Regions from separate parts of the Brevibacillus sp. 1238 genome, predicted to be linked through region 2. Evidence: predicted binding sites of a transcription regulator. Region 2 holds the regulator's gene; the other holds the start of a gene.
What was found. The regulator LexA, encoded in region 2, represses DNA repair genes until DNA is damaged. The targets are predictions, from matches to a motif close to CGAACATATGTTCG.

Region 1 (16,432 bases), on a different contig from region 2:
GTGGTTCGAATATGACTTCCATGATTATTTTCACCTCTAGGAAAATAGTACCACGTACAAAGTGTTAGAGTAACAATTAAGAAAAATTAAAATTGATCAGAGCAGTACCGCGAATGGGATGCATTTATTTTAGAAGATAAACTGACCCTTATTAAGAAAAACAAGATACAAATGTTTGCCTCTGGTTTTAGAAATAGATGTTCCAAAAACTTCAAATCATGATGAAGTTGTGAAGGAAAATGTCCTACAACAAGGAAGCAAATAGAGTCCGATGATTTCTTGACATTGTAAAGAAATCATCTCAAATCTAGTAAAATGCTCTTAATTGTACAAATTCATATTCTTGTCGTAGTATTATTCAATAAAAGATCAAATGCATATGATTGTTGCATAATTTTTGATGCGAAGTCCACATAAAACTTCTGCAACTAGCACAAAAGTTGACAGATAAATTAGCTAATGGTATTATTGCATCAAATTAATATTGTACGTAGCGGAAGTACCGCACGATCATTCTTCTCTAGCAGAGAACCTGCAGAAGATGTGTCGTGCGGTTTTTTTTGTTACAGATGGAAGGAGTTGAAAGAAATTGTAAATTATTTCGGGAAAAGTAAACGAAAGTTCTTGTTTTGTGGTATAATAAACTTGTGTAAATTGATAAAAGTATAATTTTCTCATACAACAGGATGGTGATTGACATCGAATGCAAGCATGTGGATTTAGATAAGCTCTCTGCATTTTTAGGTATTAACCTCAGATCGGTTATTGGGATTAATCAAGATCAAAACTACGTTCCATAAATAGTAAAGCAAGAAGCATCTTTAATTCCTTCTGTGTCAGATCACGACCAGCTACAGACAGTTTAATCTGAGCTAATAACTCTTCACCTAATAAAAAGGAATGTTGTCATCTACCGGCAGAAAAAGAAGAAATCTTAAATGATTATTCTACTTCTTGAAACCAAGAGACATACAAGCCATAGTGCAGTTAAACGATTTGACGATAGCTTAGGTGATTAGGGTCTGTCGCTCATATAGGATTTTTAAGCGTGTGTTCCCTCGATAGTTAAAGGGACAATCATGAATGGAAAAGTGGTGCCGAAAGTGGTGCCGAAACGTAAAAAAAGACACCAATGAGAGCTAATGCCTAACAAACATACAAACCACTAAAATGCTGTAATATCAACGTTTATCTAACTTAAACAAACTACAACAAAATAGGTCTGGCGTCTTGACAGGGTGGGGGTCGCTGGTTCGAACCCAGTCCGGATCACCATATAATGAATGCTGAAACCTCTTGGTAATCAAGGGGTTTTTCTTATTGTTGTCATTTGGTTGTTTCATTGGTTTTGATACGAATTTGTATTTTGATACGAACCTAGGCTATTTTCGGGTTTTGTAGAATATATTACCAAATCCATCCCGGGTGTCTCTCTGGAGATTAGGCAAAGGTTTCTATATGTATCTAATGTAATACGGACATTGGCCAGATCTAGCATTTCTAATACAACCTTTTCGAATTTACTCCTTGTTTCAATAGCAAGCTTGCATGAGGATGACGGATATCATGGAATCGAATTTTCCGCAAAGCTGTCTTCTGAGTGAGGATGCCAAAAGACCTATTCAACTTGCGTAGGGATAGTGAAGTGCCACCAGAGGTACAAATGACCCACCCAAAACCTCAATACAAAGGGCGGCGGTTAGCCACCATTTTCTGATAAGATCGATAAGTCGCCAACTGTTCGTTTCCCACCTGCTTTTCATTACTGTGATATAATGAAAATAAAAACAATGGGGTGTATTGTTGAAGAGACAATTTTTGATGATTGTAAGTGATGTAACCAAACCACAAATAGATAGCGCCAGCGAAGCAGTAAAAGATTTTAACGAATTTATTGACTTGATTCCAATTGAGTCTAAATCTGATGGAGGCTATAGCCTGTACCTCGATATTCAAAAAGGCGATGTTCCGATAACAGTTTCAGATACACGAAAATTCCTGAGAAATTGGTTTATGCCTTTAAAAATAGAATGTGATTCAAATCCACGAGACTTTTATTAAAAGTCTTTTTTTATACAAAGTAAGTAAAAGTAAGTAAGAGGTGTGGGGCGCTGGTTCGAACCCAGTGAAAACTTCTTTTGACTGTTCCTTGATGAAGCTGATTGTCGAGTGGCTCCCCGATTTATCCAATCGGCTGTTTTGTTATCACTTGCTACGTGGATTCAAATGTTGCATTCAAATCCTGTAAATATTTACGCTTAATTGGCCCGTTGTAAATCTCCTTTGTTATCCGTTGATGGAACGCCGTGTGCGATGAAAGTCGCCTGTACGGTGTAGGCTCGTTATAAACCGAGAAATAGAAAAGGGATAAGGCGAGAATAGCGATACGACACCACCAACATTCACATTTGTGAATCACGATTATCGGATTGGAGCCACAGATGCTGATCTGAAGTTCAATGTGAATGAGGATGGAACCCTCTATTTTGTTGTAGTTCCTAGCAATGCTTCCGCACCGAACAGCTCTCAGATTAAGGCAGGAACTGACGGACAAGGGAACCTTGCAGTAGATAGTGGTTATATCGCAGCGAGTTTTAGTAGCCCAAATAATGTCCATCTAAGTGGATTGACTCCTGGTCATACCAACTACACTCTTTATGTAACAGCTGAAGATGCAGCTCACAATGCTTCTTCGCCTATCGGTTTGCCTTTCTATACTGGTACTGCAGATTAGACAGCGCTCCATCAGTCATTACTTTCGAAGTCGCTCAACCGAGCGGCTTTTTCTTTTGGAAAGGGGGAAGGAACACGGTTGTTCTAGAATCACTTGGAAGTTGGGTGCAAAATACGAGTAAAGTCTTGGATCAGACAGTGCACCTGTCACATTCTCACCAGACGGGCCAGTAATGGCAGCAGGACATGACGCTTCAACAACTTATGCATTGATTCCGCTAAGTGCTAGTAGAATTGTGTCACTTGGATCACTCAGCAGAAGCGTTTTCCAGAAGATATGGAAGACGGGTGACGTTGCTGACCCAGCGTACCCGCATAATTTGATCAAGTTGATTGAGACGGATAGGCCAGATAAGTATGATGTTGATAAGCCTGACAATTTTATCGATAAAGAAACGTCTACGGCCTTGAAGCTGGAGGGCTGGAAACGTGAAGCCGGCTTGAAGGCAATTGACAGTGTTTGACTGCCAAAAGACTACTGAACAACTCGAGCGCCTGGAAAAAGCGATTGACCAACGATCCAGCAGGCGGACTGAGCGAGTTGCCCTGGCTCATGTTTACGATGCCTGACCGGACAACAGAAAAAACAACGCGACAAAAACACAGCCCTCCGTCCAGGGGATAACCGGGGGGAGGGCTGTTGCCTGTTTGAACAACTCCATGAGCATTTCATCTATCTTTTGGCAACCATTGAAAACAACCCTAAATAACCTCAAAGTGGCAAGTGTAATGTATAAAATCAGGTATCTCAACGATAATAAAACAGCCTGAAAAGACTTATTTCCTATGAACAGAGGAGCAGATGAATATGAAAATCAAACGGATGCTTGCGTTACTGTTGACCTTGGCACTCGTTTTTAGCATGATGCAGGCAGTAGTATCCGTGCAAGCCAAAGAGGGGAAGGCCGCTGATTCAGTTTGCCTCAGTCCCAAAATGGTGCAGTTGAAGACAGATATGCAGAAAGTCTGGATCGACCATACAATATGGACGAGAAGCTACATTGTCAGTGCCATATCGAATCGTCCAGACCAGAAGGACGTTTTGGACCGACTTTTGCAGAACCAGCAGGATATCGGGAATCTGATCAAGCCTTATTATGGGGAAGCCGCCGGAAATAAGCTGGCTGATCTTCTCAGAGAGCATATTTTGATCGCTGGGAAAATTGTAGCGGCTGCCAAAGGGGGCAATCAGGCGGATGTGAAAAAGCTGGAGGCGGACTGGCATAGAAACGCTGACGATATTTCGAAATTTTTAAGTGCAGCGAATCCGAACTGGCAGTTTAAAACGCTGCAAGATATGCTTTATGCGCACCTTCAATTGATTACGGAAATAGTTCTGAACTGTCTCAAAGGAGATTGGAAAGCGGATATTGCAGCAACGGACAAAAACGAGATCCATATGATTCATTTGGCGGACATTTTGACAGAAGGCATCGTCAAGCAATTCCCTGAAAAATTTTAACCGGGTAGCTATAGGGCAGTTCGATGCTTCTGCAAAGCTCTACAAGTGTAGAGCTTTTTTTATTTGCATGTTCGTATTATGTTCGCATATAATACAAACAAACGTTCCTGTTTGGAGGCGAACAGCATGAAAAGGCAACTGCAAAGAGCCATACAACAGCGTCAGCACATCCGGATTATTTACCTTGGCAGTGACGGCCGCACTACACAGCGAACTTTGCGTCCCATCGAAATTTCAGACGACCGACTGAAAGCGTACTGCCTCACGAGAAAAGCGCCGCGTGTCTTTGTAATCGACAACATCCTTGCGGTACAGTCAGTGGCGAACCGCCATGCCGTCTGATCTCTTGTAACATATGGAAGGGTTGGTGTGTTGAGAGGGCATTCCAGATAGACAATCCGTTCTCGATCCGATTTGTTCTGCCGGAGCAACGAGAAGGGGTCCTTCAGCTGAAGAAAGACAAGAAACTGGTAAAATGCCTCTTTTAAGTGGGGTACTTCCCGTCAGAAAGGTTCATATTTTTTCGGATCTCGACCTGGTCGTTCCACTACGGGAACGTCTCTGTGATGTACTTCTTATCTATGTAACGGCTGGACATTTTTGTGATGCTCTGAAAGTGGATTAGTTCCAGCTGTGTAACATCGCCGCTGAGGATGTTTCGCGCTGCGATTTTGAAAAAATTTTCCGCTCACGCTTCTTCATGCCTGTTACCGGTTACCTCTCGTCGTTTATTAAAATCTTTCTCCCGATGTCCTTACTTAGCGAAGGCGCTATTAAGCGCTAAACTAAGGAGGAGATTGTGATGATGAAAAAATTTCTGAATTGGGCCCGTCGTTATGGCAATTGAAATGATCATCCATTGGTTTAACTGATCTTCTGGCATGGGGCTGGAGATTCAATTATCCCGCCATTCATCAAATCGCGCGGGTTGAAACGATAACTTTAGTTAGCTGCAAGATAAGCTTGCTCCCTTTACCCTAAATCTGCCCGTTGTAAATCGTTATCTTCTTATTTGTTGATGGAACGCCGTGTGCGATGAAAGTCGCTCGCACGGTGTAGGTCCAGGGTGACCCGGAAATAGCTTATCAGTAACAATCGAACAGACAGCACTAAGTGCGGAGCAAGTCCAATTTAGATGGAGGTGGTCAGATAGCGACTATGCCGATTACATGGTGGCTTATGTAAAGGGGCAGGAATACAGGGTCTTCAATTACGGGGAGACTTATGGATTTGGTGCTATTAAAACATTACGTGCGGATACTAGCTATGACATCACGCTTCATTTTTACAAGAATAATGTCAATATCGCCCAAGGCGAACTGCATATCGTTACACCGCACGATGATACAATTGCTCCAAACGTGAATGTAATGCTTGGAAATCACACATCGACCACGGCAGATTTTGAGGTTTGGTCAGATGAGCCCGGGACTATTTACTATATCTTCGTCAGGGACGCGGATTTTAACGTTATGCCTAATAAAAGTTTGATTATGGCCCGGAATGATCCGAGAATCGTACGATCTGGACAATTGAATGTAACAGCCGATCAACGGAAACAGGTGCTTTTGGATGGATTTACTATTACCGAGCCAGGATATTGGACACTTTATTTAGTATCGGAGGATTCGGCGGGTAATATTTCAAGTATCCAAGGAGCAGGGTTTTCTCTGTGAAAAACGTCGATACTTTTTTCAGCAAACGGGATGTGACTGCTTGCGGTCAACAAAACGGTCATGTCGTTTGTTGATCCAAACAAATTAGTCGTTGGCGGCTGATCCTTAGGATTTATCTGGGGTTTTTTCTTGGAAAAGCTTGAGTAAAGTGCGGAAGAGTCGGTCAACCGAGCGGCTTTTTTGACAAGGAAGATGAATAAAGGTAATGAGGACATTTGCCAATAACTGCCCTAATCACCAGAGGAGCAAGTCAGAGAGAGGCACAATCGAGCTGGACTTCCTTCCTTTATGGCTTATGGCTCGCAACGATTTCGGTCGTGCCAAACATGCAGATTGAACAGCCTGAAGTGGCTGAACGTCTAATCGAGTGTCAGCTAACGGATAGAGACATTTTGGCTAAAGATTTTTTTCATTCGTATCGCAAAAAAGGGGGCAGGAAACAGGGCAGGCAAGATAGCAAATGTTTTGGCAGAACGGAACAGCGGGTGTTGAGCATTCAACAACTTTTGCATTACGGCAAATCAAGATAGGTTCTTGGTGCCCCTACCGAGTTATTTCATATTTGACTTCAGAATAATTGTGAATCATCAATTCTTCATGCAGAAGATTCCCGGTTCGTTTATCAATGACTCTCCTCCATATTTCGTTCTCTCTAAAATTCTTCCCGTCTATATGATGGAATTGATGATTTCTTTCTTCCAAATGGTAGGAAAAGGGCAACTCGTTTTCACAAAAAACAATTCCTTTTAGATGTTGGTCGGTTAGCCAAACGTGAAATTGAAATTGATTATTGGTGGGATTAAAGAAACGCAAATCCACGTAATTAAAAAATACGCTTGCCCCACTCCCGAAAGGCAAGACCCTATGCTCGTCTGGAAACGGATCAAAACTATGATGATGTCTCTCCGTGATTTCTAACGGTGTATGCAAGGCAAGCCAAAAAAGCAAATTCGCTAACTGGCATAATCCTCCCCCAATACCTGTCTTCACTTCACCTTGCGATAACAACAATCCGTCAATATACCCTTTGCTCGCTTTCGGTTTCCCGATTAAATGCCAAAACGAAAAGGTTTCACCTGGCTTCAAAACAATCCCGTCCATGGATTTTAGGGCAATGCGTAGATTGGTAATTTTATTTTCCTGTAACATCGGATCGGATGTACCCAATTTTCTCCTTAAAAGCGATTGATGGCGTTTGACTACATGGGGGAAGCGATCAACCATTCGCTTATTGGCAAAATTCACAAACAGATTGCGAGTCGTTCTCTTTAAACGAAGCTGAAGGATTCTGAGTTTGTAGACTAAAGGCATTTTAACTGCGAGCTGTTTTATCATTGAGGTCACCCATTACCAATTTGATTTTTGCGTGCGATGGAGTTGCGGACAACTTGAACGGACAACTTGAACAGTTGCGAAGGTCGGGAGTAATCCCAGACTGCTCCTGCTAACCGAAAATTATACCATAATATGGAATCCTGATGTTTTCCATTTCGCGCTTCTTGCGATACAAAATTTTGAGCGCGGCGATCACTGACTAAAATGGGACTATCCGGACAGCAAACAGAAGGCAGCCGAGCTTGGAACGAGAATGAAAAGTCCGAAGCGCCAGCTGCCTTTTTGCAAAAAACGCACGTCTCCCGGCTTGACGATCGTTGCTCATTGCGGGAACAGGCTCGGGCATTGCGGCGGGAAAGCAATGGGCGGGCAACGGAACGATGGGGTCGGGACGGGAACCGGGAACGAGTTCGGACGAGGTGCGCAAAGTTTGGCGAGCACTTCCAGCTTCACATCCGTTTCCACCTGGATCTGCATGCAGATGACGATGTCCATGGCGACCCTGCCGTCCAACAGTACATGGCTGCTCGGCGTACACTCGCTGGCGACGATGTGGTAGCGGATGTTGGAGGCATTCAGAGGCTCGGGCAAACAAAGCGCGATTTCGCTGTCGAGCTGGGCAGGAGCCGAAAATTCGCACAGCAGCGCGCTGTCGGCAAATACGCGGATCAACTGCGTGGAGCGAAGCAGAAAGTGGACGATGCCCATTCGCACTGCGTTTCCGTAAACGAGACTGGTGTCGCGGCGGATGCTGATAATCGAGCAAGCAGCGTCTGAACAGCACGGTGGCTGGACGTGTCCGGATGATGGTGGAACAAGCGGCGTTGCACATTGGATATCGATACGCTGACCGGCCAGGATTGCGGCTTCCACCAGCGGGCGGCACTCGTCTGGAATCCGGACTTCGTTTCGGCCCGAGAGCGCAGTGTAGACCCAGTCGTATATTTTGGGGACGCGGATGCAGACTTCGAGGACGTTGATAGGGATCGGCGGAGCTGGCACGATGATTTTGACGATAAATGCGTCCAGATTCCCTCCAAATAAAGTCTGCGCTGCCCCTGGAGTAATGGGAAACGGAACCGGATCTGTTTCAGGAGTGGAAGTAATGCCTGTCACGTAGGCGTTTCCCGATCCATCTACGGAGATGCCGAAAGCTTGGTCGTCTTGCCCGCCTCCCAAGTAGGTGGAATAGCGGAGAGCGTTGCCTGCGGTGTTCAGGCTGGTCACGAATGCATCGTGGCTGCCGCCCCCGTAGTTGCGTTGAAAGGCATTCAGTGTGATTGGAAAAGGGACGGGTGCTGTTTGCGGTGTGTTGGTGATACCCGCCACGTAGACGTTTGGCAAGGAATCAAGTGCGATCCCGAAAGCCTGATCGTCCTGACTGCCGCCCAGATAGGTAGAAAACACAAGCGCGCTGCCTGTCGGGTTCAGCTTGGTGACAAATGCATCTAAGAGCCCCCCTCCGTGGACCGTCTGGAAGGCGCCCGGGGTGATTGGAAAAGGGACGGGATCGGTCTGGAGGGTAGCGGTGCTTCCGGCCACGTATGCGTTGCCTGCCGTATCCATCGCGATGGCAGCTCCTGCATCGTTTTGCCCGCCGCCCAGATAGGTAGAGTAGACAAGCGTGCTGCCAGTGGCGTTCAGTTTGGCAATAAACGCGTCAGAGCTGCCTCCCCCGTAAAGCGTTTGGAAGGAACCCGAGGTGATCGGGAAGGGAACGGGATCGGTCTCGGGAGTAGAGGTACTTCCCGTGACGTACGCGTTTCCCAAGGAATCGACCGCGATGGCGGCCCCGGAATCGAACGATCCTCCGCCCAGATAGGTAGAGTAGATGAGCGCGTTGCCCGCGGCATTCAATTGGGTGACAAACACATCTGTGTTCCCTCCAAACGACGTTTGAAACGCGCCGGGAGTAATGGGGAAAGGTGTGAAATCCAATTGAGAAGTTGCCGTAGTGCCGACGATATAGGCGTTTCCGGCGGCGTCGACGGTAATACCCGAGCCGAAATCGATGGAATCCCCGCCAAGGTAGGTGGAGTAAACGAGGGCGTTGCCCGCAGGGTTCAGTTTGGTAACGAATGCATCCAGCGCTCCGCCAAAAGTCGTTTGAAAGGCCCCCGGAGTGATGGGAAACGGAACCGGATTCGTTTGAGAGCTGTTCGTGTTGCCTGTGATGTAGGCGTTTCCCAAGGAGTCGACGGCGATCGCCGAACCTTGGTCGATCCCCCCTCCACCAAGGTAAGTGGAGTACAGGAAAGTGTTTCCGGCGGGATTCAGTTTCGCGACGAATGCATCCGATGTCCCGCCAAATGTTGTTTGAAAGGCCCCGGGAGTGACGGGAAAAGGAACGGCAGCCGTTTCGGGAGTGTTTGTAGAGCCTGTCACGTAGGCGTTCCCCGCTGCATCGACCGCGATCGCAAAGCCGATCTCGAAATTCCCTCCGCCCAAATACGTGGAGTACTCCAGCTCAGGATCGATGACGAGCGGGTAATGCGGATCGTAGTCAGCTCCGATCTGAAAGCGGATGACGGGTGCGCCATCTAGTTGCTGTTCGAGCAAAAAGGAACTGCCGACGCTTGCCTTCCGCCCGCCGATCTGCTGGTAACTGAACGGACGTGCTTCGCGAAGCTCCCCGATTTCGGTGTGTATGAGGAGATTCCCTTGCTCATCCAGAGACAACGATTTTGCTCCGCGATAGGCAAAACGGATGTCTGCCACCTTCGCACCGGGCTGAACGACAAATTCGTATTTGATCCGGCCGTTATCACCGTGAAACACGAGGTCAATTCCCGGCCACAGCTTCGGATAGACGACGTGCTCATACGTAGGAATATTTGTATGCCATTTGGAAGAATCGTTGCCCTTCAAATAGTTGACTGTCCTTGTAGCGAGCTTGCGGCCTGTCGGCTTTGCTGCCGGGTTGGAGTCCAAAAACGCCAAAGACAGCCGGACTCCGCGTACCTGCTTGTTCCATTTCTCCGCGGATTGAGGAAAAATAGAGCCGAGGGCTGCTGTGGGCGAAAAATCTCCGGCAGGCTTCTCTTGAAACGTCAGGAGAACTTCTCCCGGCATGAAGTACGCTTCATAATCGGCTCCTTTTACGTAATAATGAAGTCGGGAATCCGCCTGGCCGACATTCGGGACAAAAAAAGGACGACTTTTTCCGAATGTCTGCAAAACCTGCTGCCTGTTGTCATTCGCGATGGGCATCGAATCACTCCTTCCGTAAACGAGGTGCCTTATTGCTATACGTATGTACCGCTGTAGGTGAGTGGACTGGGCGAGTGTTTATTTTTGCCGCATGGATGATTTGTAACATCAGGGACTCTCTTTTTCAGCTTTGCCAAAAGGGCATGGGATGGAGTTTTTAATTTTCGAAATTCTCACCAATAAAGTAATTAAATCCTCCCTGTTTCTTACTCTCCATGAGAGAATGAATATAGCTACCCGTTCGTTCAGGGGGCATCATGATTGCATCACAAAAAAATCAAGCGAGGCGAGCATGGACCAAATCCAAATTTACGTTACAGATAATTCTGAGTGTCTTGAGTTTGAGGCGGAAAGCAGAGGTTGCCGATTTGATGTCTACGTTAAGTTCAGCGATGAGTTATTCAGTATTAAAATTTATGATATTGTGCGGCTAACCCAGGACTTTGAAAGCGAGGTTGCTTCAAAAGGCTTTTACTCTGTTGATCCTAATGTAGTATTAGTTCCAGCGGTGACTAATACGCATATTTGCACAACTGTCATGTCGCTTGCAAAACAGAAGTATTTCAGTCAAATCAAACCGCTTTGTGCTCAGGAAGTGGAAAAAATCATGAAGGATCTCTCACCGATATCTCTGCCCGTCGTTTTACGATAATGGACGATCGGATAATCGGGAGGGGCAGACAGCGAAAGTGCCAAGCTGATTCAAGGAACGTGAATGCAAGCGAGCAGCCATCGGTACATACGTGTCAAAACATATGATTGTTGTGTGTGGCATTGCGGCTGAAGACGACGAGGAACGTAGATAGCTGCGATCAATGGGGGGGCAGTTCGGCATGAAAACAATTACCATTCACCAGCCATGGGTGACGCTGATCGCTTTGGGCGAAAAAAGGTTTGAGACTCGGAGCTGGGGTACGTTTATTTTTATGTGCAAGATATTGTTGTGCGTCCGGAGTTTCAAAAAATGGGGATAGGGACAATGATTATGGACAATCTCATGCTCTATCTAAAAGAGAATGCTCCCGACCAAGCTTTTATCGGTCTCTTTTCGTCTAACGAAGGCAAGAAACTGTATGAAAAATACGGCTTTCAGCAGTACCCTGCTTTAACCGGAATGTTTCGAGTAGCGCCAATTTAGCTAGTTGTAGGCTCCTCCAATGTTGGGGGAGTTTTGATTTCCAGTTGTTTCTAACGACTTAAGTATAAAAGACTACATACGGAACGAGATCCACGACTAAATCCCCCTCCCTAACAATATTTGCTATAATATCCACACAGCCCTAATCACTGGAGGAAACAAATGGCCTTACCAATTACTCTTACAAATATATTTAAACACAAGCAAAAATCATACAAAATGGTCGTAATCCTCTGCCTTCTCGACGAACTGAAAAAAGGGAATCCGTCTTTAGCCTTGGACACTCTCAAGCAAAAATTTCTCACTTACTACCAAGAACGGGAAGCGAAAGGCCTGGTAGTAGATTCACCACCTGCAAAACTAAGTAAACAATGGCGGGAGATTACTTTAGCGCAAATCCACCACATCATCCAGACGCCGCTCCAAGCTCTTTCAGAAGTTTTAATGAATGATCGCAACCATACTGAGTATGGCTTCCGAGCAGATATTTTAGAAGAGCTACGCACACCCCAAATCCAAGAGCTGAGCGAGTATACGATACATGAGCTGGAGAATTATTTTAGTCAGCTGAAACCATCCATTACGTTACGTGATTATTTACATGCCATACTATCTACTTATTTGGAAACAAAGCAGCAGCCTTTCAAAGAGAACGACCTTGGAAAATTAGTGAGGCAGAAGATTCCAAATGAGATTTCAAAACTGCCGTTCTTCCCAGAGGAAGGGAAGGCTCAAGGATCTGTAGGACAAGGAAATTGGGCAGATATACCTTGGATCGCGATTATGGACAAAAGAATAACTACGACTACGCAACAGGGTGTCTACGTCGTTTACCTTTTTTCCCAAGACATGAGTGCAGTTTATTTGACTTTGGCCCAAGGAGTAACAGTGCCGTTAAAACAAGGGAAAAAAGAGGGGTACGCGTATTTAAGAAGAAATGCTCAGGAGGTTCGCTCCGTTATTACATTAGATGGTTTCCAAAAGGATGAGAATATTCATCTAACGGAGAAGGGACTTGGTGAAGATTACCAAGTATCGACGATAGCTTACATGAAATATGAAGCAAGCAACTTGCCATCTAATCAGCAACTACTGGCGGAACTGCAGTCGATGCTGGAGTACTATCGAGAGTACGTGGATTATAGCCACAGCTTAGCAGAGGAGATAGCTACGACAAGCGAATCAAGTGTATCTTTTATCAAGAAGGAGCCACTCTTTGTGCATGATTCGGACGTAAAAGAAGCGATAGATACGATTAAAACTTACATTCGACAAAAAGGTTTCCACTATCCTGATCAACTGATCGAAAACTTCTACCTTTCTATAAAAACAAAGCCGTTTGTAATCCTCGCAGGCATTTCAGGTACGGGGAAAACAAAATTAGTGAAACTGTTTGCTGAAGCTCTTGGAGCAACCAGCGAAAATAGGCAATTTCGACTCATCCCGGTTCGTCCAGACTGGAGTGATCCATCTGACTTAATTGGGTACAAAGATCTTACGGGAAATTTTCGGCCAGGTCCATTGACAGAGGTTCTTGTAGAAGCATCTAATCCGGAACACCAGGATAAAGTCTATTTTATTTGCCTTGATGAGATGAACTTAGCACGTGTGGAACATTATTTTAGTGACATTCTCAGTTTGATAGAAACACAGGAGCGTAAAGATGGTCGAATCGTAACAAATCCATTAATCTCGATGAATCAATTGGGCAAAGATGACCGCGCTATTTATGAGGGGCTTTTCATTCCAAGTAATGTAGTTCTGATTGGAACAGTAAATATGGATGAGACGACGCATCCATTTAGCAAGAAAGTTTTGGATCGTGGAAACACGATAGAATTTAACTATATTCAGCTGGATAATTTTCCTGATGCCGAAGAAGTCCATGAAGCAGATATGGAGTGGACAGCAGCATCATCTTTTTTGTCAAGTGATTACATTACGCTACAAGAGGCTTATAAAGATTATTCGAATCTGATCAAGGAATCTACCGAGAAGCTGATAAAAATTAATCTCATTCTCGAAAATATTCACGCACACATCGGTTTTCGTGTTAGGGATGCGATTTGCTTTTACATGGTCTACAATGAACGTTTTCGCCTGATGTCACAAGACGAAGCATTTGATTTTCAATTGCTGCAAAAAATACTGCCCCGCATACAAGGAAGTAATTTGTCTGTGAAACGCGCGCTCATTGAACTTTTGAAAATCACACTAGGAGATACTCGATTACAAGTGGACGAGCTGGTGGGGGATGCTGCGTTGTTATACGAGTTAGATTTGCAAAAGGAATATCTACATGCACCGTACAAACAAAGTAGTAGAAAGCTACTCTACATGCTCCGGAGGCTAGAAGAAGATGGATTCACATCGTTTTGGATCTCTTAGAGAAAGTGTAGAGTTATTGCGAATCGAGACAGATGTCTTTGACCTTTATATAAAAGGCAAACCGTTTCATCCAACCGTAGAGAAACTGCAGCTTCATCGTGAGAACAACTTAGAATGGGAGCCATCGACGTTACGGGTATCCAGTGATTCTTCTCGGCTTACGATGCAATCAAAGCTTGTTTTCTCACCTATAACAGGTGCTTTGATGAATATAGATGAGGGGGATGCGCTCCCCATCTTTTTCGAAACACAGTCGTATGAATTCGTTTTGGTGCGTAAACAGGAGAAGGAGATCACTTTTTTTCATGAGAATGTTCATCTTCGTCAAGCAATCAAGCCACTTGGAAAAGATATCTTATCTGGAATTTTACATTTTCAAAATGAAGTTGGATTGACTGAAATTGTGATTCAAATGAATCGTCAGCCAGTTTTAAAAATTGAGCTCGAAATATTCCCAGTAAAAATGGATTACCGTAGAGATTACCAAAACCTCTTACGTGAAGTGAATGAACAGGTGTACAACCTGGCTTTCGATTTTATGCGAAAGACACATCAAATGACTGGGCTTACCGAAACTCATTCACAAAGTTTGACTGAGTTTTACTCGATTCTCCAATATGTCTTCCAGCAATTAATAGGTGCGATCGAGAGAATTAAAGCTAACCCTCACCATAAGCTAGAATCCCAGCAAAAGGTCATGGATGCATCTCGGGTAAAGCGGGCGAGCAGGCATAATCAAGCGTTTCTTAGCAAGAATCCTCACAGTCTGCTAGAAGATCATGCCAACGGGTTTTTGAGAATTCAGGATAAGCTGTACCGTCCGTCTTTATTAAAAGAAAGTAGACGAGCGATTAATTACGATACGGTAGAGAATCGTTTTGTTCGCTGGATGCTCGTAAAAATCGTCGCAAAACTAAAAGAAATTCGCCTCCATATAGAAACAAGTAGCCGTAATCGCGACGAAGTATTTTTGCAAAAACTTGATCGAATGGTAGAACAAATCAGGCGGGTATTACAACTCGATTTTCTAGCTGCCGCAACAGGGATGAAGCAACTGTCTGTTACGTTAGTATTGCAAATGGCTCCAGGGTATCGCGAAATTTATAAAGCGTACCTGACATTGATGAAGGGGCTTACAATTCAAGGCGAGCTCTCGAAGCTGTCCATGAAGGACATAGCCCAATTGTACGAATACTGGTGCTTTTTGAAGATTAATCAAATTTTAAGTATGAAGTACAAGCTATTAAAACAAGACTTTGTAAAAGTAAATACAAGTGGACTGTTCGTAACATTGGATCGGAGCCAGTCAGCTCGAATGGTTTATGAAAATCCGGCGAACAAGGAGCGGTTTACTCTTTATTACAACGCGCTGCCGTCGGAAGACAAAAGAAAAGTCCCTACTTTATCACAGCGTCCAGATAATGTCTTAACTTTGAAAAAGAACGACAGTCAGCAAGAATTTAAGTATGTTTTTGATGCAAAATACAGACTTAACCCGGCTTACGAAGGGACTAGCTACTCCCAGAAATATAGATTTCCAGGTCCGGAGGAAGACGATATTAATACTATGCATCGTTATCGTGACGCTATCGTCTATTTAGATGGTACTACTCATGAGTATGAGCGAAGCATGTATGGGGCTTATGTACTTTTTCCTTACCCAAATGAAGAGCAATTTCGTCAGCACCAATTCTATAAAAGCATTGAATTAATTAATATTGGTGCTTTCCCATTCTTGCCAGGAGCTACGTCTCTTTTAGAACAATTCTTAGATGAACTTATTTTAGACAGCCCGGAAAAAGCGTATGAACGCTCTACTCGACCGCGTGGTACGGATCGCTACTACCAGGATAAACTGGGAGGTAAAAATGTATTGGTTGGCTCTTTGCGAACAGGGCAGTTGGAATTGGCCTTAAAGCACAAGTCTTATCATGTTCCTTTAAAAAACTTAAAAGATCATAAAGTGTTGACTCAGATTGAGTATGTTGCTTTGTGCCAGTCGAGAAAACAGTTTAGGGAAAATGGAGGCATTCATTGGTATGGCTCCATCACTGACTGGAAAGTAGTGCGCAGAAAAGATATTTTAGAAAGAACGCCACGTCCTGGAACGGAAGAAGAACTGTACGTACGATTTGAAGTGAATAAATGGATAAAAAGAGAAAAGCCAATCCAATTCGGTGGACAAGGAATTTATACGTTACTTCTAACAACTAAGTACATGTTTGATCGTGCCGATGAAATTAGTGAGCTGCGATTAGACGATGAAGAGCAGTTAAAACAATGGCGTGAGAAACGCCGACGCGGGAAAGTGAAAGTTGTTTTAGATCATGAGTATATTGATTTAGCCGAGAAGGTTCGAGTGGAAGAGGTACCGGAGAATCATAGGTAGGTCGCTTAGTGAAATAGCGCTCCTTTTCTCGCTCATGTAGTATTAAGTAGAAAGGAATATATGCCATGTTATCCAAAATTTTGAGTCTCTTTACAAGCACG
Region 2 (16,432 bases):
GTTTCCAGCGTAAAACGATTTAATTGAAAAGCTTCCCGAGCGCCATCATAGCCAGGGTCTTCCACAATGATGCTTGAGAAATCACGTTTCAGGACAAGACTTAAATACAGCAGCATTTGTTGGGTACTGCTTCCGATGATAACGGCATTCGGATCTGTGCGTACCCCGCGAGACTGGAGCAAGTAAGCTGCGATTTGTTCGCGCAAACACCGTTCGCCAAAAGGTTCTCCGTAGCGATAGGTGTCTTTTGCCGTTAAGATTTGATTCGAAATTCTTCTCCACGCTTTTACAGGGAAGTGCGTCTGATCGACGACATCTGCGCGGAAATCAATGCGAGCAGATGGTATCGGCTCTGCTTGCCTGTGATGAGGCGTGCTGTGAGTTGCTTGAAATAAAAGGGGCTCTAGCTCATTGACAAAATACCCTTTTCGACCTTCGCTACGTACATACCCTTCGGCAACAAGCTGTTCATAAGCCAGCAAGGTCGTATTGCGGCTGACATGCAAAGAATCGGCAAGCTGGCGGATGGAGGGCAAAGGCTCACCCGCCTTTATGTCGCCTTGCTCAATAAATGCTTTAAATTTTTCGTAGATTTGTTTGTATTTAGGAGAGTGATCCTGGAAGGTAAAAATGGTATTTTTCATCTATATCCCTTCTGACATGTACATTTACTCCGTATTGTATCTTTTTTTATGTCAGTTTGTATTTTATTGTTTGCTCATCGGGCAGTTATTTTGCATACAGAAAGGATGAGCATGGTGTACACTCCGAAGCAATATCGCATGAATCATGATGAGGCGGTTCAAATGATGAAGACTTCCCCGTTTGCCTTGCTGATTACGGTGGAGCAACAGCGCCCGTTGGCTACGCACATTCCGGTGGAGATTCGCGAAGAGGAAGGGAAAATTTATGCCACGGGGCACATCGCATACGGCAATACGCAGAAAAAAACGTTGAAAAACAATCGTGATGTCTTGCTGATTTTCCAAGGACCACACACCGACATTCAAGGGGCAGCCAAAATGAGTCAAAATCGCAACAACACCGATTACAAATCGATTGTGGGAGAGCTTGAAAAGTCAAATGATCAAGAGGAAAATCTCGTTGCTGAATGGCTGCGTGAGCAACGGAAAGAGTTATTTAAATAATTGGCCTGAAAGTGCTTTACGCAAGCCCAAGCAGATCGTGTACAAACATACAGCAAGGAGTTGCAAGTCATGGAATTTTCAACGGTTTGGCTGTTTGTAATTGCTGCCGCTACCTTGTTAATCATACCTGGACCTGCTGTGTTCTACATTATGGCAAGAAGTATAGATCAAGGCAAAAAAGCGGGCTTGGTATCGGTTCTCGGTGTATCTTTTGGTGGTTCTGTCCATGTGATCGCGGGAGCAATCGGAGTTTCTGCGATCCTGATGACGTCAGCAACAGCCTTTCATATCGTGAAATACGTGGGAGTTGCCTATCTGGTCTATCTCGGGTGCAAGACTTTGTTTTCCAAAGCGGATCGAACAGACGCAGAGATACCAAAAGCCCCTCGCAAACAGTTAGGGAAGATTTTTTGCGAATCCGCCATCGTGGAAGTCATGAATCCGAAGACAGCGCTCTTTTTTCTAGCCTTCTTTCCGCAGTTCATCTCACCTTCTGCTGGCTCCGTTACCGTACAGTTTTTGCTTTTGGGAGCGATATTTTTGATCCTGGCTTTGATTAGCGATGGGCTGTATGCGGTTCTCGCAGCAAGTATTCGCAAGCGGATTGTGGGCAGAACAGCGAGTTCCAGGTTAGTGAAGCGGATAACCGGCTATTTTTATATGGTTCTAGGGATCATTTCCGCCTTTGCCAGTCCTGCCAAAACATAAGAGCATGATCGTGTTGTGACGCAACAAATGACGTTTCTGCCAAAAATGAAAGGGAGAGATCAAGGATGCCTAGATTTATCGCGGAAGATGACTTTTGGTCGCTATTTCCCCAGGCCAAAATAGGCGTCGTTATTTGTCAGGGGATTGATAACTCTATCAAAAACGTTGAAGTTTACGAGAAGCTGCTACAGGAAGCAGGGAAAGAAGCGCAGCAATTCCTCAAGTTGGAGGAATTGAGCAGTAATCCGGTCATTTTGGTTTGGCGCGAGGCGCAGCGGACGATGCTAACCGAAAAGACGAAAAATGCTTTCCTCTGTATGGAATTAGTCGATGAAACGAGAAGCGATGAGTTTCATAGAGCGCTAAAAGAATTGTCTGATCTCGTCTCCCGCCATCTTGGCGGTACGGTGAAGCTGGAAGTATTGGACATCCATAACAGGGAAATGGCCATTTGAAACTAAGTGTTAAAGACGTGGAATCAGGATGTTTTTCAACCGAGATAGACAAACATGCGGCTGCGTCCCGCATAAAAGAAAAGCTTGTCAGAACTCTCAATCGACCTCGCTTCGGCGGGGTTTTTGCGTTAGGCAATGCCAAAAAACAACGCGAAGCATATTTGCGCCAGGCTAAAAGTTGCAATGGCGAGTGCATGATGGTATATTAATTGAGGTATCAATGATTGATGGGTCAAGTAATTGTCAGCCACTAACTGCATGCTGCTGAATTTGCTCATCCACACGCATGATCCGTATCGATTTACCAGCCCCCGGGAGGCATTTTTCATGACATACAAGGAGTTTGAAGAAGAACAAATTCTCAGCTTGCTCATTGGTTTAACCAATAAAATCAGCCCGAAATTCGAGCGCTGTACCGGAATCAGTTCGACTCGTCTCGCGATCTTGCAAATGTTGTGCGAGCGAAGCGAAATCAATCAGTCCCAACTGCAAAAGCACATCGACATCGATGGTGCGGCTATTACACGGCACTTGAAGCAACTGGAAGCGGATGGCATGGTGATTCGCTACAAAAATCCAAATGATAACCGCGAAACGTTCGTGCGCTTGTCCGACGAAGGGATCGAGCGGATTGAAGGGTACAAAAGCGAGAAACGGATTTTTATCCAGCAGATTTTGGCGGGATTCAGCGAGGAAGAGACGCGGGTCCTGGCTGATTTTCTCAAACGGATGCAAAACAACATTTGATCGATCAGAAAAGGAGTCTGTTACTATGGTGCGCACATTGCAAAAGACAAACGATTTTCGGGAAATTACATTTGGCCGTCGCTCTGTCAAACTGTATGACCCGGAAGTCAAAATCAGCAGGGAAGAGATGACCGAGATTTTAGCCGGAGCGACGCGTGCCCCATCTTCGGTCAATATGCAGCCATGGCGTTTCGTCGTGATCGAAAGCAAGGAAGGGAAAGAAAAGCTGGCCGAGCTGGCTCGTTTCAACAAGACGCAAGTGCTCACTTCGTCTGCGGTCATTGCCGTATTCGTTGACATGAACAATGCCGCATACATGGATGAGATTTTCGGAAAAGCGGTCGAGCTTGGTTACATGCCGCAAGAAGTGAAAGATATGCAGCTGCAAGCGGTGAAACCGTACTACGCGAATCTGTCGGTTGCTGATCTGCGGGACGTCAATTTTATTGATGCGGGACTCGTATCGATGCAACTGATGCTCGTTGCCCGTGCTTTTGGCTATGACACCAATCCGATTGGCGGCTATGAAAAAGAGCAAATCGCCGAGGCATTTGATCTGGACAAGGAACGCTATTTGCCGATCATGTTAATCAGCATCGGCAAAGCGGCGAAGGAAGGGCACTCGTCTTATCGATTGCCGGTGGAGACAGTGACCACCTGGAAATAATCCAACTACGTTTTCGAAAGGGAGAAAAAACATGCTGATCATTCATGCGCATCTGCAAGTAATTCCTGCACAGGAAGAAGCATTTTTGCAAGCGGTCAAAGGGCTGGTTGCTGCCAGCCAGGCGGAAGCAGGCAATCTCGGATACGTTCTGATGAAAAGCACAGAGCAAGAGCATTGCTATACGATGGTCGAGAAGTGGGCGGATGCTGCGGCAGTAGCGGCGCACAATGCAAGCGCTCATTTTCAGGCGTTCATCAAGCAAGCACCAGCTTTTGTTTCGGCACCGATGGAAGTGGAAGTATTCGCAGGCGAGCCAGTGAAGCTGTAAATCAGTCTGGAAAAGAAAAACAGCAAGGGTGATCCTGGGAGCTGACTCCAGGTGATCAGCTTTGCTGTTTTTTTGCATGACGGGAAGACATTGCGGTGGAAAGCATAGACCCGAAAAAAAAGACCCCACTTCTGGGGTGTAAATCCAATGACCCGTTGATGGAGGGGAGTTAGGAAACGCTTATTTCGAAGCAATCTGAGACAGTCCCACCTTTTCCGTCATGAGCGGTGACTTTCACGATAGCGTAATCTGAATGACCCGAAATGGTATGGAATACAATTTTTCCATAGTTAGGGCTAGTAACGACATCGTTGAAAGTGTAAACAAAGCCCGATCCCCGTTCAAATTGAATGGTAAAAGTCAGGCTATCTTCATCGGGATCAGCAAAATAATCGGTAAGGGAAACAGCCTCATGGGTTCCGGTAGGAGGGATAGCGAGATCAGGTATTCCCGAGCCTACAACAACCGGGGCTTGATTGCTATTCTCGACTTCTTCCCTGCTGTTTTGGAGGGATTTCGTTCGAGCCTACACCGTGCAGGCGACTTTCATCGCACACGGCGTTCCATCAACGGATAAGAATGGAGGAAAAGGAACAACGGGCACTATCATCGTACACCGCCTATGTCAAAATTTACACCTTTTCTTTCCATTTCACCCCAAAAAGCAAGCAATCACCAAAAGTTTGGGGAAAAGTATCCATTAAGACACAGGAGTCGTAATACATATAGACCCAGGCAATCTCGGTTCACAAGATGGAGAACAGGTCCGGAAAGATTTGAAATGGGGGGGTCTGATGAAAAAGCGGTTAGTAGTAAGCGGATTGATCCTTGTCTTTGCTTGCGCTTTCGTATTCGACAACAAACTTTACTATCCGCCACTCCCAATAGAAAGTATGAGCAAAAAAGCGGTGATAGAAAAGCTGAATGACTCTGACAAACCAATCGTTACATTATCGAACGAAAACGGTCAACAATGGTATATCATACGCGAACGAGATGCATCCGCAGCTGATGAGTTGATTAAGAAAATGGTCAGTCAAAAAGGATGGACGTTCCGACAAAAAGAAGGTAGTGGCCTCTTCTTTGAAAAACAAGGAGAAAATTTGATTGTAACTACCCAAAAGTGGACGGGTGACTATGTGTTAGTGAAAATTCCGGCCCCTTTTTCATGACTAAACGCGGTTCGCTTTCCGGTTATTTATGAGGCTGTCTGCTTATGAGTGATGAAGAGATAAAAAAATTAACCCCTACCTAACTTTCGATAGGAGACGGCAGAGAGGCAGGCAAAGTATAGTAAAAGTACCCGAAAGGAACATCCTCGCTTTAGTTGATGGACGCCATCTTCGATGAAAATCGCCCTCCTCGTGGCGTATCCTGTGTGGAAGGAACCATCTCTCCGTGCACCTTCCACACAGGAAGCGGGCTTATAATGGATTCCATTTGAGAGAATCAGATACAACCTCTCGCCCGCTTGCCATCAACAACCCCTTGAGCTGCACGAGGGGTTCATTTTTTTGCCAAAACAGCTCCTTGTTCATGAATGAGAACAAGGAGCTGTCATCGTTTTTGCCCAGAAAGTTGCTGTTGGTCCCTCATTTGATCATGAGAGCTAAAAACTCGTGCAGTTTATCCAAAGAGCGGATGTTTTGATTGCAGGTTGTGCTGTCTTGGCATAAATAGTTTCCTTTTTTCAAATACGTGCCGTCACTTGAACCGCGTGCTTCCAGGACGAACATGCCGATGTCGGAAACTTTGTTGCAGATGGCACAGATGCCTTTCTTCGCTATGGGCGTAAAAGTGCCGTGGATACCGATCAGCTTGTCGGGGTAGTTGGCGATGATAAATTTTTTATCAGAACCGTTGTCGAACCAACTGATGTACGACAACTCGGCATACGGAAGCTCGGCGGCTACTGGTGGCTTGAGCTTCTTGATCTTCGGGTACATTTTTTTGATCGCTTGCTCGGTAACAGCGGGAAACGGAACAACATAAGGCGACAAAGACAGCAGAAACTGTTTGGCTTCGTTCTTTTCTTTCAGCGAACGGATTGGCGCAAGTAGTTGTCTTTGTTCGTCAGAAAGATCAGCGAACAGCTGAAAAACCGCTTCCTGCGCAATGTCTTTTCGTGCCCGGATGACGTTCAAATCCGTGCTGCCCGTATACGCATTCAACAAGTTTTGCACCTGCCATTTGATAAAGTTGTAGTGGTGGGGAAAAATAAACGGTTGCATGTGATCGTGTACCTCCTGTATGTGTCCGCTGCGCTGGTGGAAGAACGCAGCAGTTTTGTCTCTTTTACTTTAAAAGCAAACGGCTGCGCTTGATAGGGAGAGAACGATTCTAAACAAAACTCGGCATAGAAAAAGCACTGATCGTCCTGGGGACAGATCAGTGCCTGAGTCTATTTGACATATACGATTTTTTTGATCGTTTCGATCGAGAGAAAGTACTGTTCGGCCAGCTGTGGAATGGACACACCTTCGCGAAAAGCGTTGCGGATCAGGTTGTTCCTTTCATCCAGCTGTTTTCTTCCGCCAGAGCGGGTTCCCCATTTATAATGCGTGGTTTTTGACTTCGGGATATAGATGGTTTCCCCCTGCACATACTTCTGGATTTCTGCAATCAGGCTTTCTGGCAGCATATTGGCTGCATTCGCATATTTCATTTTCGCTCGCTCCTTATTTTGGCATTCAAATAAGGGGCAAAGCCGGAAAATAAAAAATGAGATACATAACGGTAGGCGATGTATTGTCTAAACGACTGTCCACCTCATGCAAAGTATCGCCTTTTTATTTCCAGGCTTTGCATGAGACGCTGCAGTATCTGGCAAACTGAATCCATTCACCAACCATACACCCCCTCGATCACGATTCATACCTTCCTGTGCAGTACGCAAACTCTGCGCAGTTCCTTCCATTATAGATCATCTTGCAGCGATTTTCATGCGCAGATGTTTGCGAGCGCTTTGCCAAGTTACTCAAAAAACACGATCTTTGCGGCTTATCGGCCGACGATCAGGTCAAGCAACTGATCATCTGTCCATGGCTCCAGCGCAAGCAACGCTTGGTACGGGTCAGCTCCCGGGATGTGAAAGTAGGAGGCAAAAGCTGGCTCTGTCTTCAAGCCGTTTTGCTTGAGCTGGCGGATGTGCTGCCGCGCTTTCGGTCCTGCCAGTTGCAGCAAGCGATGTTCGATGATCATGTGCCGATACGCGTTTTGTTGTTCGACGGGGCGCGGTTGGGCAAAAAGCTCGAACCAGAAGCCGTGGGCAAAAAAGGAGACAAGACATGTGGGCACAGCTTGTACCGGCATGCGGGCTTCCTGGTATCCTTCGCAGTCTGCGTAAAAGCTGCGGGCGATCTCGGCGAACAGCTCAAGATCGTAGCATTCGCAGACGATGTCCAAATCACTGTCGCCAAGATCGATGTCGAGCGGAATCGTTCCGGCGAGCACCGGATCAAAAGCTTGCAGGCGTTGCAAGACCGCGCTTTGTTCGATGGCTCGTGCGGCTGTTTGCTGTTTTGCTGTACCGTTTTGCAAATAGGTGAGATCACGCCAGTTTCTCGTCATAGAAAACTCCTGTTTCCTTCGGTATTTGCAGATGTTTGTCGCAACAAGTATGATAGATTCGCGAAAACAAGTGTGCAACAAAAATCGCTTTTGCTCGTATTACCTATGTGAGGGGAGTGCATGCAGATGGATATTTTACTCTGGATCGTTGTTTTGGTGCTATTCGCGCTCAGTATTGCAGGTATATTTTTGCCTGTGTTACCCGATACGATTTTGCTGTGGGCAGGCTTTTTGCTCTACCACTTTTTCATAGCAGATCCGGGAGCGGGGTTGCCAGCGTCCTTCTGGTGGGGAATGGTGGTATTCAGTATTTTGCTGTACGGCGCTGACTTGTTGACCAACATGTATTTCGTGAAAAAATACGGCGGCTCCAAATGGTCATCGGTGGCGGCTGCCGCAGGGATTTTTCTCGGGATTTTCGTGTTCCCGCCATTTGGGATGATCATTTTGCCGTTTGTCTTTGTCGTGCTGGTGGAGCTGTTGGTGCAGAACCAGCCTTTCGAGCGGGCGGTCAAAGCGGGCTTTGGCTCCCTGATCGGCTTTTTGGGAAGCGCAGTAGTCAAAGTAGTGTTGCAGGTGACCATGATTATCTGGTTTTTCCTCGCCAGATAGAGAGAAAAAAGGACAGCGATGGCTGTCCTTTTTGTATGCCGCGAAATTAGTGAATGAGGCGGTAGACGCCGATGACTTTGCCGAGGATGGAAACGGCGTCCAAAATGATCGGTTCCATCGTGGCGTTCTCCGGCTGGAGACGGAAGTGGTTTTTTTCTTTGAAAAAGCGCTTGACGGTTGCTTCGTCTTCCTCGGTCATGGCGACAACGATATCTCCGTTGTTTGCCACATGCTGCTGGCGCACGATGACGTAGTCTCCGTCGAGGATTCCGGCGTCGATCATACTGTTTCCGGACACGCGCAGCATGTACACCTTGTCTGAAGTCACGATATTTTCTGGAAGCGGGAAGTATTCCTCTACGTCCTCAATCGCCGTGATCGGTTGCCCGGCAGTTACTTTCCCGATGACAGGAACGCGGACAACGGAGTCTTCGAAGTTGTCCTGGAAGCGATCTTCTTCAGACAACAGCTCGATCGCGCGCGGTTTGGTCGGGTCGCGGCGAATCAGGCCTTTCTTTTCCAGGCGGGCCAAGTGGCCGTGTACGGTAGAGCTGGAAGCCAGTCCGACAGCTTCGCCGATTTCGCGCACAGATGGAGGATAACCTTTGTCGCGAACTTCCTTCCGAATGAATTCGATGATGGCTTGTTGTCTGCTAGATAATTTTGACATAAAAAGACACCCCTGATTTCTCGAACATATTTTCCTATATTATACCATGGGAGCTTGCGTTCGACAAACATAAGTTCGATAAAAAGGCGAACAGGAATTTTTGCCCGAAAGAACGTTTCTTGTCGAATGGTTGGTGCGAGCCAGAAGCATGGCTGTTCGCGGATTGTCCCATACCAAAAGGGGAATTGGCCATCTTGCCGTCACCTGCGTGAATTTTGCAAAGGGGCAGGTTTTCGTATTGACATGAACATATGTTCTCATTTATGATTAGGGTACGAACTTATAGAACGTATGTTTGCAGGAGGTTATCCCATGAATGTCATGTCTATTCCTAACCGTTTTGAAAAAGAATCGTCCCGTCGCGTCCGTTTTGGTATTACCAGAGGCCAAGCCCTGTTGTTCCTGATTACGTTTTCTCTCTTTTTTTACTTGTTGACCGAACTGGTGTTTGCTTCTTCGCACACTGAGCCGCTAAAAGGAACAGAAGTGACGGTTCGCGACGGTGACAGCTTGTGGACCATTGCAGTCCGCCATCAAACGGAGACGGTCGATGTACGCGATCTGATCCAGGATATTAAAGAGGCGAACGATCTGCAGAGCAATCTGATTTATCCGGGACAGACCTTGCTCATTCCCGATCCGAAATGATAGAAAGCACTTGCCGGTTCGTCTCCATCTTGCGAGTTCGCCCTGATGTGATATAATTAAACGGCATTACTACTGGGTGGGAGGAACCGTACGTGGTATCTGACGCGGAAATCAAACGAATCAACGAACTGGTCAAAAAATCGCGCGAGGTTGGTTTGACCGATGAGGAAAAGCAAGAGCAGCAAGCTCTGCGACAAAAGTACATTGATGCGGTCAAGGCATCGCTGAAAGCGAATCTCGATTCCATCCGTTATGTGGAAGATCTTGAAGAGAATCGTCCCAAACATTAAGCTCACTTGTATTGATAAGGCAGACATCCTTGCTTGACGCTCGGGTGTCTTTTTGTTCCTTATGACTATCAGGTATTCGACAGAGGAGGAAAACAGATGGCGTGGGTGGCTGTAGCGGTAGGCGGTGCTGTCGGTTCATTGTTTCGCTATTGGTTGTCTTTGGCGGCGAATCAGCCGGGGTGGCCAATCGGCACCTGGTTAGCCAACATCATCGGCTCATTTTTGATCGGCGTGTTGTTTGTGATCGGCAAAGAGCGGGGAGGCATTTCTCCCGAAGCGTATATTTTGTTTACCACAGGGGTTATGGGTGGCTTCACGACGTTTTCCACCTTTTCTCTGGAGGTTGTTTCTTTTTGGGGCGACGGGCAATGGCTGCGCGGGACGCTGTATGCACTCGCGAGTATCGTGGTCGGGCTGTCCTCATGCGCCGTAGGGATTTGGCTTGCCCGGCAAATGCAATAATAAAAAATAATGGATAAAGCTGAGAGGGGGGATGGGTGTGAGTACCCAGCACCGCGATTACGAAGCAGAACAAAACAAGCTGAAAGAGACGATTGCGCTCATTGACGACGAGATTGTTCAACTGCGTGAGGAAATTAACGAAGCAACCGATGACTATGTGAAACAGGTCGTGAACTACAACAAGGCCAAAGATTTGCGGTATCTAGAAGATCACGGGCGAGACAAACCGTATTTCGGACGTGTGGATTTTCTCAAAGACGAGATTTACGAGCTGGATCAGGTGTATATCGGAAAACGCGGAATTGTCCGCAGTGATACGTTCGATTCGATTGTCGTGGATTGGCGAGCGCCCATTGCCAGTCTCTATTACTCCGGAGAGAGCAAGGATGCGTTTTACCGGATGGGGCGCGAGATTGTCCGTGGAGAGGTGCGGTTGAAGCGCAACTTTGCGATTGAGGACGGAGAGATTGTCGGGATTTACGATGGAGCGGTGAAAGAGACGATCAATCGGGAAATGGGGCATCCGGACGAGTTTTTGCAGGAAGGTTTCATCGACGAGTTTTTGAACGCGAATTTGAATATGGCCAATGACAGTCGCTTGAAAGATATCGTGGCGACGATCCAGTCAGAGCAAAATGAGATCATCCGGGCGGAAAAAGATCGGCCGATCGTCGTGCAAGGGGTGGCAGGTAGCGGAAAGACGACTATCGCCCTGCATCGGCTGTCGTACTTGATCTACAACTATCAGGATACGATGATGTCAAAAAAATTCATGGTGTTCGCGCCAAACCGGATGTTTCTTACGTACATATCAGAAGTGCTGCCTGAACTCGGCGTCGACGATGTCCAGCAGTCGACATTTGTGGACTGGGCGGCGCGGCTCGTCAAACCGCTCATGCCAAAAGGCTGGCGGATCGTCAGTCCCGACAAGCCGTTGCAGCTGTTTTTTGAGGAAGGTCAGGATCAGCGTGAACAGGAGATTACTCGCAACAGGCTGCGCTTCAAAGGCTCACTGGCGTGCAAGGAAGCGATGGAGCAATACATTCGCTACGTGATTGAGACGAGAATCCCTTTCAAGAAACTGAGTTTTCTATACAACAAAACAAAGCAAGTCTTCTCCATTCCGGGAGAGACGATCCGGCAATTTTTCCTGGAGCAGTTCGGGGCGTTGCCGTACCAGCGCAGGGTAGACGCGCTGCGCAAACATTTGAAGCAGGAAATGAACAAGCAGCTGTTTTCGCATTTGCGTGAACGAAAAGTCGATCTCGACAAGCAAGGGCTGGCCAAATTTGAAAAAATGCTGGAACAGATTTTGGATACATACCTGGTCAGCTTTCCGCGTCTGGATATTTTTGCGGCGTATCGGGAGTTGATTGCAGAGGAGGAATTGCTGCGCAAGCTTGCTCCGACTGCGATCCCGGACGAGGTGATCCGTGATGTCAGCACCTCTTCTGCCGCACTGCTGGAACAGGAGCGCCTGGAGCCGGAAGACATCGCGCCGCTACTGTACTTGCAGCATATTATCGAGGGCATGAACAAAGCGGAGCATTTTGATCATACGGTTGTCGACGAAGCGCAAGATTTGAGCGCATTGGAGGTTGCGGTCATCGGGCTTGCGACGAAGCGAAATTCCATGACCATCGTTGGCGACATTGCCCAAGGCATCCACAGCTATCGCGGCATTCACGCGTGGGAAGAGCTGACGCAAGGCATTTTTGAGCAGCTTCGTCCCGCCTACTATACGCTGGCACAAAGCTATCGTTCGACGATCGAAATCATGCAATGCGCCAATGAGGTGCTGCGACAGATTGATCTGCCGGAGACGGTTCTCGCCAAGCCGGTTTTGCGCCATGGGGAAAAGCCGGTGATGGTTCATGCCCATTCAAGAGCCGAGCTGTGGGACGATATTCGTTCGCGAGTCGCCGCCTTGCAACAGGAAGGCTTTCAAACGATTGCGATTGTCACCAAAACGATTTTGGCGAGCAAAAAGGCGCACAAGGCTCTTGCCGAAAGCATCGCCGATCTGACGCTTCTCGGCAGCAAGGACAACCAGTTTCCGGGCGGCGTAACGGTAATGCCAGCTTATTTGACAAAAGGCTTGCAGTTTGACGCCGTGATTTTGCTCGATGTTGCATCTTATCAAAACAACGAGTGGGACGCGAAGCTGTTGTACGTGGCGATGACAAGACCTGTCCACCGGCTGGTGATGACGCAGATGGCAGGCGAAGAAGCGCCGCTTTTAGCTAACCTCGCACAAGAACTGTATACGCAGGCGTGAACAGGAAAAATCCCCTCTGACTGAATAACAGCAGAGGGGATTTTTCCTGGCTGAACCGATTAATGGTCGCCTGTATTTCCTTTGGACGGATTGGTGATGACGAAGCCTTCCTGTGGCAGGAACAAGTAGTCGATGATGATGCCATCGAGCAATGGCTCGTCTTTTTTCACGATGACGTCAATTTCCTTGTCGGTGGAAACAACTACATCTTCTTCGGTTGGCTTGTCCAGAGCAAGACCGTAGTGCGCATGGTCACCGTGCGCGTGAGTGATATAGGCACGCAGCTTCAGGTCTTTGTCTGCTTCTTGTTCCATGATTGTGCCGAGCTGCTTCGCTGCATTTTTGGTAATCTTTACCTTCATAGGTCAAGTCTCCTAACTGTATGTATGTGAGTTTCTTCTCCATCTTAGCAAAGAGGGAAATGCAGATGCAATGTGGAAAGTGTTCTGGGTGATAGAGTTGCTAGACAAACTTGCGAAAAGGGGACGCTTTCATGAAGATTGATTTGCGCAGCGATACCGTCACAAAACCGACTGAAGCGATGCTTAGGGCCATGGCAGATGCCGAGGTGGGCGATGACGTTTACCGGGAAGACCCGACCGTTAACCGACTCGAACAGATTGCAGCCGAGCTGCTGGGGAAAGAAGCGGCTTTGTTTGTCACAAGCGGCACGCAAGGCAATCAGGTTGCCGTGTTGACGCACTGTGTGAACGGCGATGAGGTCATTGCGGAAGCGGATTCTCATATTTTTTATTACGAAGGCGGCGCGATGTCGGCTTTGGCTGGTGTGCAGACACGGACGCTGGCGGGAGAACGGGGCGCCCTGCGTCCAGAAGATGTGGAAAAGGCGATTCGCGGCAACAACATTCATTTTCCGCGCACGAAGCTGATTTGTATCGAAAATACACATAACCGGGCGGGCGGCGCGGTCGTTACGATCGAGCAAATGAAGGGCGTGCATGAGGTAGCGCAACAGCACAACATCCCCGTTCACTTGGATGGCGCACGACTGTTCAATGCGGCGGCAGCTCTGGGCGTGCCTGTGTCTGCGCTTAGCCAGCATACCGATACCGTCCAAGTCTGTCTGTCCAAAGGCTTGAGCGCGCCTGTAGGCTCTCTTTTGGCGGGGGATCGGGCCTTTATCGAAGAAGCGAGATGGTGGAGAAAAAAACTAGGCGGAGGCTTGCGTCAGGCAGGGTATTTGGCAGCGCCGGGAATCGTGGCTTTGACACAGATGACGGAGCGGTTGACGGAAGACCACGCGCGTGCGCAGCAACTGGCTGAAGGGTTCCGCAAGCTGTCGCTCGAAGTGGAGCCTGTCGAGACGAACATCGTGCTGGTGAAGACGGATTCGATCCGGGAGACGGCAGTTGCCTTTTTGCAGCGTCTTGCAGACAAAGGAGTCCTGGCAGTCGACTTCGATGAATACGTGATCCGCTTTACCACTCATCGCCACATTGATGAGCAGCAAGCAAACAGGGTGCTGGAAATCGTGGAAGAACTCATTGGCACGGCGAAGGTTTCGGGATAATTGTTGCGGGCACCAATCATGGGCAAAGCCAGTCTGCTTGAATCGGGGAGCGGATTGGCTTTTTCTGATTGCACCGTTCACTTGCGGCCGACTTTCGACAAATTGTACAAAAATTTTCGGAATAAAGAGAATATTTTTAACCAAGTCGTCCAGTTCCTTTCTCACTGTAATGCGATAGCATAATGATGAGTTGGAGCCTATCTTTCAGTCATCATCGCGAACTCGATACAGACGAGGGGGATGCCAGATTTGAAAAAGCGAATGGGCGCACTTTTGGCTAGTTTTCTGATTTTTCAATTAGTAACTGGATGTAGCACAGCGCAGCCAACAGCTACAGACAACAAGGGAACCGAAGCACCCAAAACAGACACAGCCAAAGCGAAAGAAATGGTCCTGAACTGGAACGCAGATGGGGGAGAACCGCCTACGGCCGACCCGGGACTTGCTTCAGATGGAACTTCTTTTGACGTCATTACGGCCTGTTTCGAGGGTCTGACACGCTATGGGACGGACGGGAAAATTGCGGGCGCGATGGCTGAAACGTATTCGGTTTCGCCAGATATGCTGACGTATACGTTCCAACTGAAAAAAGACGCGCTTTGGTCGAATGGAGATCCGGTAACGGCACACGATTTTGAGTTTGCCTGGAAACGCAATCTCGACCCGCAAACAGGATCGGAATACGCCTACATGCTTTATTTCATCAAAGGAGCGGAAGAATTTAATACAGGCAAAGGCAGCAAGGATGATGTCGGGGTGAAAGCGATTGACGATCATACCCTGGAAGTCAAGCTGAACTCGCCAGCGCCGTTCTTTTACGAGCTGACAGCTTTCCCGACGCTGTTCCCGCTGCACAAAAAAACAGTGGAAACTAACCCGGCCTGGGCGGCATCTCCGGAAAATTACATCGGAAACGGGCCGTTTAAAATGGAAACGTGGGAACACAAAAACAAGCTGGTTCTGGTCAAAAACGACAACTATCACGACAAAGGTGCAGTGAAGCTGGACAAGATCGTCTGGAGCATGATTACCGATACCAATACAGCGCAAGCTCTGTTCGATTCGGGCGATCTGGATTGGGGAGGCCATCCGACGTATACGCTCCCTGTAGATTTGCTGCAAAGCTTGCATGACGAAGGCAAAATTGTCCTCGATCCGTATCCGAACACGGTAGCCGTGACATTCAACACTACAAAGCCACCTTTTACGAACAAAAAAGTTCGTCAGGCGTTCTCGTATGCGATTGAGCGTCAGCCGCTGGTGGACGGCATCGTCATGCCGGGTGTGCCCGCTGCGTATGCCTGGGTTCCGCCGTCGATGAAGCTCAGCGGCAATGATTATTTCCAAGAAGATTCGGCGAAAGCCAAGCAGCTTTTGGCGGAAGGGTTGAAAGAGCTCGGTTTGACAGCGATGCCGGAATTTACTTTCTCCTACGGAACAGGGGATGACAGGCAAAAGAAACTGGCGGAAGCGCTTCAGGATCAGTGGAAGAAAAACCTCGGCGTAGAGGTGAAGATCAGCGGGCTGGAAGAAAAGGTATTCCTGCAAAACAAGCGCTCCAAAAATTATCAGTTTGCCTATCGGAATTGGGGAGCGGACTTCAACGACCCGATCAACTTCCTGGAGATTTTCAAAGACAAGACAGTCGGAACGAATGACGCCGCCTGGGAAAATGAACAGTACCGCAAACTGATCGTGGACAGCTATCTGGAACTGGATACAGCGAAGCGCAATGCGATCATGCAGCAAGCCGAGCAAATTTTGATGGACGAGATGCCGATTGCCCCGATTTACTATGGCGTGCGCCCGTACATTCAAAACGACAAGGTCAAAGGTCTGCTTCTGAATCCGTTCGGCGGCAGAGACTTTAAATACACTACGGTAGAAAAGTAAACGAAAAAGGCAAGAACCCCCTTTGTGCCAACGATCAGACCGGCGGCATGAAGGGGGTTTTCTCTGTTCAGCGCGTGTAATTCCGCACACCCAAAGAAATACTATAGCCATTGACTATGGAAGGAAATGAGGGATAGACATGATATCGGCCAAAGAGCGTGAGAGACTGCAGAACCAGATGAAACGCGATGAGAGCAAGATTGTCAACATTGTGCTCCAGGATGCCCGCCAAGTGGCAGGGGAGATTGAAAAAGCCACCCACCAAGGAATTTTCATGGTAGATGGCCGTTACTACGGATATGAAGACATCAAGGAAATCAACGGTTCACTCTAAACAGCGGATGTGCGTGTCCGCCTAAATCAACGGCGGCGGAAAAAAGTGACGCAAAGCATCGGGGAGTTCTTTTTGCCACAAGCCCCAGACG

Region 1: the regulator LexA is predicted to act here: its motif matches at 4,290-4,303, upstream of M2298_RS20400 (WYL domain-containing protein).

Annotation. Positions count from the first base shown of each region.
Region 1 is NZ_JARXWC010000010.1:52,777-69,208, reverse strand. It holds gene M2298_RS20420 (hypothetical protein) at 1-22, opposite strand, end outside; gene M2298_RS20415 (hypothetical protein) at 1,822-2,061, shown strand; gene M2298_RS20410 (hypothetical protein) at 2,411-2,734, shown strand; gene M2298_RS20405 (glycosyltransferase) at 3,542-4,195, shown strand; gene M2298_RS20400 (WYL domain-containing protein) at 4,322-4,537, shown strand; gene M2298_RS20395 (hypothetical protein) at 5,365-5,871, shown strand; gene M2298_RS20390 (VanW family protein) at 6,415-7,206, opposite strand; gene M2298_RS20385 (BMQ_0737 family morphogenetic spore coat protein) at 7,528-10,416, opposite strand; gene M2298_RS20380 (hypothetical protein) at 10,565-11,068, shown strand; partial or broken gene M2298_RS20375 (ASCH domain-containing protein) at 11,250-11,333, shown strand; gene M2298_RS20370 (GNAT family N-acetyltransferase) at 11,345-11,554, shown strand; gene M2298_RS20365 (MrcB family domain-containing protein) at 11,717-13,942, shown strand; gene M2298_RS20360 (DUF2357 domain-containing protein) at 13,914-16,331, shown strand; gene M2298_RS20355 (nuclease-related domain-containing protein) at 16,397-16,432, shown strand, end outside.
Region 2 is NZ_JARXWC010000003.1:508,907-525,338, forward strand. It holds gene pdxR (MocR-like pyridoxine biosynthesis transcription factor PdxR) at 1-644, opposite strand, end outside; gene M2298_RS10120 (FMN-binding negative transcriptional regulator) at 756-1,148, shown strand; gene M2298_RS10125 (LysE family translocator) at 1,218-1,856, shown strand; gene M2298_RS10130 (hypothetical protein) at 1,922-2,311, shown strand; gene M2298_RS10135 (MarR family winged helix-turn-helix transcriptional regulator) at 2,639-3,058, shown strand; gene M2298_RS10140 (nitroreductase family protein) at 3,084-3,725, shown strand; gene M2298_RS10145 (putative quinol monooxygenase) at 3,757-4,053, shown strand; gene M2298_RS10150 (hypothetical protein) at 4,848-5,225, shown strand; gene M2298_RS10155 (FusB/FusC family EF-G-binding protein) at 5,646-6,284, opposite strand; gene M2298_RS10160 (CD3324 family protein) at 6,455-6,769, opposite strand; gene M2298_RS10165 (DUF4269 domain-containing protein) at 7,054-7,623, opposite strand; gene M2298_RS10170 (DUF456 domain-containing protein) at 7,750-8,235, shown strand; gene lexA (transcriptional repressor LexA) at 8,282-8,905, opposite strand; gene yneA (cell division suppressor protein YneA) at 9,218-9,553, shown strand; gene M2298_RS10185 (DUF896 domain-containing protein) at 9,646-9,843, shown strand; gene crcB (fluoride efflux transporter CrcB) at 9,940-10,305, shown strand; gene M2298_RS10195 (HelD family protein) at 10,343-12,583, shown strand; gene M2298_RS10200 (HesB/IscA family protein) at 12,643-12,945, opposite strand; gene ltaE (low-specificity L-threonine aldolase) at 13,077-14,114, shown strand; gene M2298_RS10210 (peptide ABC transporter substrate-binding protein) at 14,364-16,007, shown strand; gene M2298_RS10215 (hypothetical protein) at 16,147-16,341, shown strand; gene M2298_RS10220 (alpha/beta hydrolase) at 16,363-16,432, opposite strand, start outside.